One region of the Lysinibacillus canaveralius genome, then DNA from elsewhere that is predicted to be linked to it. Evidence: predicted binding sites of a transcription regulator. Region 1 holds the regulator's gene; the other holds the start of a gene.
What was found. The regulator NrdR, encoded in region 1, represses ribonucleotide reductase genes. The targets are predictions, from matches to a motif close to AACACNATATATNGTGTT.
Positions count from the first base shown of each region.

Region 2: AA0Y26_RS13975 (vitamin B12-dependent ribonucleotide reductase) is a predicted target of NrdR. The motif match lies at 1,493-1,510, and genes of this name have one in related genera.

Region 1 is NZ_CP154840.1:3,150,429-3,153,620, forward strand. Features, by position in the region: gene AA0Y26_RS15945 (replication initiation and membrane attachment family protein) at 1-1,308, opposite strand, end outside; gene nrdR (transcriptional regulator NrdR) at 1,338-1,805, opposite strand; gene AA0Y26_RS15955 (glyceraldehyde-3-phosphate dehydrogenase) at 2,002-3,021, opposite strand.
Region 2 is NZ_CP154840.1:2,751,729-2,754,920, reverse strand. Features, by position in the region: gene AA0Y26_RS13985 (rhodanese-like domain-containing protein) at 25-408, opposite strand; gene AA0Y26_RS13980 (biotin/lipoate A/B protein ligase family protein) at 503-1,333, shown strand; gene AA0Y26_RS13975 (vitamin B12-dependent ribonucleotide reductase) at 1,573-3,192, shown strand, end outside.

The sequences.
Region 1 (3,192 bases):
TTCCGCCTCAAAGTCCATCATGGAAACATTAGACGATGCTGGGGCAGGCTCTGCATCCCGCTTATAAAACCAATCCGGCACCTTTTCTTCCCGTCCGCTAGACTTTTTATAGTTTTGTTTTTGAGGTGAATTGGTTTTCGATTCATTCTCCGCCTTCCATTTTGCATACTTATCGCGCTCCCGGCGTGCTAATTCCATTGCCTCTTTTGCTGTTTTTAAATTTTTACGAATCCAGTGGTCAGCAATTCTCTCCACATAATTTTTAGGAAGACGCATATCTGTTGTCAGCATGACATACTCCAGCAATACATTCACGACACCAACAGGCATATCGTGCTTCATAATCAAATCCTCTGCTAATTGAACAGAAGCAGATAATGGTTCTTTACCTTTGTTAATATCACGCAGCACCTGAATTGGCGGTGTTGTCTCCAAATAGTCCAGCAGCTCTTGTTCCTTTGTCCGCTTTGTTTCTGAAGATGTATCTACAGGTTTTTCAAAAGTTTTCGCCAGTTTTGGTGCCTCTTTTGAAATTGTGATTTTATAATAGTCCGCAGCCGCTTTTTTTAGCCGTTCAATCGGCAGCTTCATCGAATCATCCAAAGCCATAATAATAACCTTCTGCATTTCAAGCGGAGAAAGTTTATATAAAAAAGCAAGTTTAGCGATCATTAAACGTGCCTCAGCCGTTAAGGCCGCAGAAGGCACAAGCTGTTCGGAAAGCCCTGCCCTTAACAAATCAAAATCAAATTGCACATAATAGAACGGATAGCCTCTTTCTACTTTTCGCTCCTCAAGCATATCCTGCGGCACTTGCATATGGATTGGCTTGTATACATCGGTAAATGTGCGAGTTACTTCATTATAATCTTGTTTATCGATCTGTTTGCAAAAGCGGTTTCGAAGCTTACGGTATGCTTGTTCTCCTATTTTGCTAAACAAAAACATAGACAACAACGGGTCTGCAAAAAATTCCCTTGCTTCAAGCGGTCTCACTACTTCATAAATAAAGGTACGGCTGTCTTCTTCATCCTTGCGCCACGTCCGAAGCAATCCTATTGCTTCAAGAGCGATGCGGGCCTCGAAAACCTCGCGTACCGACATGCCGAGCACGTTCATTAAATAATAGTGTGTCATTTTTCCTGTGGTATAATCTTCGCCTTCAGCCCAAAGTGTTAAATATAGACTAACTGGGTCCGACCCTGTTAATGGCTGATAAAATAAGGTTAATAGTTGCCGTTCATTAGTTGATAAAGCTTGAGGGAGCGTTATTTCAAAATGATCCGTCGCGAGCAATTCCTTATACATTTGAACCACTTCAATCCCTCCTCATTTTATTATTTGTCAGTTGTCTGTTTTTGCAGTAAATCCTTCAATTCATCAATAAAGACATTGATATCTTTAAATTGGCGGTAGACGGATGCAAAACGCACGTAAGCAACCTCGTCAATTTTGGCCAAACGATCCATCACCATTTCCCCTACGTCTTCAGAGCGGACTTCTGAATTGCCGATACGGCGCAGATCCTTTTCAATCCCCATTACAAGGTCTTCTAGAACATCAAGCGCCACTGGACGTTTCTCACATGCTCGAATCAGCCCTCGCAGTACCTTTTCACGGCTGAACTCTTCACGTGAGCCCTCCTTCTTTACGACGACTAGGGGTGTTTCTTCTATTTTTTCAAATGTTGTAAAGCGGAAGCCGCATGACTCGCATTCACGACGGCGTCTAATTTCCTTATTATCATCTACCGGTCTTGAATCGACAACGCGTGTCCCGTTGTACTGACAAGATGGACATCTCATACACATTTCCCCTGATTCTTTTCAATTTGTAAACCTATTATAGCAAATATCTCGCAGATGACGAATAACAATTCCTTTTTCTAAAACAAAAGCGCTTTAGCCTAGACGCTATTCACATACCAAAATTATAATATCTTTCAAAAATAAAAAAGACTAACCACCCGCATGGTGATCAGTCTCTTCCTATTTTAAAAGATTACGCTTGAACTGCAGCTAGTTCTTTTACTACTTTTTTCGCTAAATCAACAACACGTGCTGAATAGCCCCACTCATTGTCATACCAAGCTAACACTTTAACTTTACGATCGCCCATTACCATTGTCGTTAAACCATCGATTGTTGAAGAATAAGTAGTTGTATTGTAGTCAGAAGACACAAGCGGATCCATAGAAATGTTCAGGATACCTTTCATTGATCCTTCAGCAGCTGCTTTAAATGCAGCATTTACTTCTTCGACTGTTACATCTTTCTTCAAATCTACTACTAGGTCAACTAGTGACACATTTGGTGTAGGAACGCGCAGCGCCATACCATGTAGTTTTCCTTTTAACTCTGGTAATACTAAAGCTAATGCTTTTGCAGCACCTGTAGAAGTAGGAATAATTGAGGAACCGCAGTTACGTGCGCGTCGCAGGTCTTTGTGTGGGTTATCTAAATTGTTTTGGTCGTTTGTATAGGCATGAACAGTAGTCATTAATCCATTTTCGATGCCAAATGCGTCATTTAATACTTTTGCTACAGGAGCCAGGCAGTTTGTCGTACAAGAAGCATTTGAGATAACGTCGTGTTTTGTAATATCTAACAGCTCATCATTTACACCTAGTACTACAGTAATGTCTTCATTCTTTCCTGGAGCAGTTAAAATGACCTTTTTAGCGCCAGCTTCTAAATGCATAGCCGCTTTTTCACGATCATTGAATTTACCAGTTGCTTCAATTACTAATTCTACGCCCATTTCTTTCCAAGGCAGTAACTTCGGGTCACGTTCAGAAACAATTGCCACTCGCTTGCCGTTTACGATTAAAGCATTTTCCTCTGTTTCCACAGTTCCGTTGAATGGCCCGTGATTTGTGTCATACTTAATTAAATGAGCCAACGTTTCAGCAGGGTAGCTGGCATTGATTGCTACTAAATTTAAGTCGTTTTGAACGATAGCTTGGCGGAATACCATACGACCAATTCGGCCAAATCCGTTAATTGCGATAGAAACTGTCATAATAAAAAAAGCCTCCTGTAATTAGGTTATCATTTTATTTGTTATATATGTCATTAGTATAACACATTGTACAAAAAGTTGAACATTATTCGCTCAACATTTTAAAGTTCTTATTTTCTGACAACAAGCTACTTTCTAAATAACCAAAATTTTGGAGCACTAAACAGCATT
Region 2 (3,192 bases), 400 kb from region 1:
CCCCTAAAGGGAGCTCTACATACGCTATGCTTTTGATTTGACTTTACCTGTCCAAGTTTTAAAACCGCCTTGTAATTGGTAAATTTGATTATAGCCTTTTTTCTTCAGCATTAAAGCAGCACGTGCACTGCGACCTGTATTTTGACAGTATAGGTACACTGGTAAATCTGGTCGGATTTCTTTATGTCGCTGATTCATCTGCGTCATTGGGATATTGCGCGCCCCCAGGATATGACCAGCTTCAAATTCTTTTGGTTCCCGAAGGTCGATCAATTGTGCTTTACGGTAGCCTTGTATGAATTCTTCCTGTGTCAAATTTGTCACAGCCTTTTTTAAACGGAATGAATTGATCAACACATAGGCAATTATGACTCCTAGGATGATGGCGATGGTAATTAATACTTGCACGTTATTATTTCCCCTTTCTATCTATCAGGTATATTATAAAAGAGAACAGGACGTTCGTCGAGTAAGTAAACCAAATACTTTATGGAGGCATGTAATGAAACAATGGTATTTTATTAACTCTGGGCCTTGCAGCCCATCATATAATATGGCAATGGATGAGGCATTGCTCAATTGGCATAGCGAGAAACTCATCCCTCCGGTTATTCGTTTTTATGAATGGAACCCGGCAACATTGTCGATTGGCTACTTCCAGCAAGTACATAAAGATATTAACTTTGAAGAAGTGCGCCGTCAGGGGTTAGGTTTTGTCAGAAGACCTACAGGAGGGCGAGCGGTATTGCATGAGCATGAATTGACATATTCCATCATTGTCGAAGAGGATTATCCTAACATGCCAAAAACGGTAACAGAAGCATACCGAGTATTAAGTGAAGGGCTATTGCTTGGATTCCGCAATCTTGGGCTGGATGCTTATTTCAGCGTGCCTGATACGGAAGAAAAGCAGCAGGATCTAAAAAAACCAAAAAGTGCTGTTTGTTTTGATGCACCAAGCTGGTATGAGCTTGTTGTAGAAGGCAGAAAAGTAGCGGGTAGTGCCCAAACGCGTCAAAAAGGTGTCATTTTACAGCATGGAGCAATTTTGCTTGATCTAGAGGAAGAGAAGCTATTATCTTTGTTTAAATTTGCGAACGAGGAAGCGCGTGAGAAAATGCGTTTAAAGCTTCCTGAGAAGGCTGTTGCTATGAACAGGTTGGTAGATAAGCCGTTTACTATTGAACAATGTATACAAGCGTTTAAAAACGGTTTTCAGCATGCTTTGGATATTGAATTGATTCCTTATGAATTAACAGAGGAGCAATTAGCATATATAGAACAATTGGAAAAAGAAAAATATGCAAATGATGACTGGAATTTTAAAAAGTAGGAACGTTTGTTTGAAAAAATTTTTAGTTTAAGAAACGTTGATAAATGAACAGTTCCTAAAAATAAAAAAAAATCAAGCCCTTGTTTGAAAAAAAAATCTGTTGTAATCTTTTAAAAGTGTAAATACTGTGCCTATATATAGTTTAAGGCGGATAAATCAAACACAATATCTTGTGTTTGATTTCCATTTTTGCGGGTACAGAGTGAAGAAGCTTTATAATAATAAAGGGGGCTAAGGTGATGGCAAGTGTGTTGGAGCAAACCATCCAAGTAGATCAGCTCAATAAAGATATTGAGCAATTCCCGCAAGTGCATCCGATTACACCAGATATGCATATTACGCATAAAGGTGTATCACGTCTTGTGATGATTGACCGTTATTCATTCAAGGATACGGAGAAAAAAACATTAAAACCAGGGGACTTTGTTGTATTAACTGTAAAAGAAGACCCAAAATTCCCAGCGCGTGGTCTAGGAATCATTCAATCGATTGATAAGGAAGCCAAAAAGGCGGCTATCCTGATCGAGGAAGATTTCCGTCATGTACTGGAAGATGACCAAGAGCAAACAACAGGTATTATTACTCGTTCACTAGATATTATCGAAAAGCCGCTTGAAATTTATTATGAACAAATTGCAAAACGCAATGCGACAGGGCTGGCTGCTGTAGAAAAAACAGAAGAAGCTAGAAAAGAATGGTTCGAAAAGTTTTACGAGCAGCTTGTAGACCTGAAATTCATTCCGGCTGGCCGTGTTATTTACGGAGCAGGCTCTGAGACTGATGTAACATTCTTTAATTGCTACGTAATGCCATTTGTACCGGATTCTCGTGAAGGTATCAGTGATCATCGTAAGCAGGTTATGGAGATTATGAGCCGAGGTGGTGGTGTTGGAACAAACGGTTCTACACTTCGTCCAAGAAATACGCTTGCACGCGGCGTAAATGGTAAATCTTCAGGGTCAGTTAGCTGGCTTGATGATATCGCAAAACTAACTCATTTGGTAGAACAAGGCGGTTCCCGTCGCGGAGCCCAAATGATTATGCTGGCAGATTGGCATCCAGATATCGTAGAATTCATCATTTCGAAGATGCAAAATCCACGGATCCTTCGTTATCTGATTGAAAATACGATGGACGAGTCCATTATTCGTCTAGCAAAGGAAAAATTAAAATTCAAACCTTTAACACAGCAAGATGAAGCAATGTATCAAGGGATTGTAAACTATAAAAATATTCCTGGTATGGGTGGATTCGATGAGACAATCATCCGAGAAGCAGAGGCGAAGCTTCGAGACGGCGGTACCTATTCAGTGCATAACCCGGACTTCCTCACTGGGGCGAACATTTCAGTCACATTAACAAATGAATTCATGCATGCTGTCGAAAATGACCTAGACTACGAACTGCGTTTCCCAGATGTAGCAAACTATTCGCCTGCTGAGATGGATGTATACAATGAAGAATGGCATAAAGTAGGCGACGTGCGTGAGTGGGAAAAGCTTGGCTATGGTGTTCGCGTATACCGCAAGATTAAAGCACGTGAGCTTTGGAACCTGATTAACGTATGTGCTACATACGCAGCAGAGCCTGGCATTTTCTTTATCGATAACGCGAATGATATGACAAATGCAAAAGCATATGGACAGCAGGTTGTTGCAACAAACCCTTGTGGTGAGCAGCCATTAGCTCCATACAGTGTTTGTAACCTGGCAGCGGTTAACCTGGCACAATTTGCTTTGAAGGAATCAAAATCGGTTGATTATGATGCACTGCGTCAAACAGTAAAAGTAGGCGTTAGAATGCAGGATAACGTAATTGATGCAACACCATACTTCCTAGAAGAAAACCGTAAACAGGCG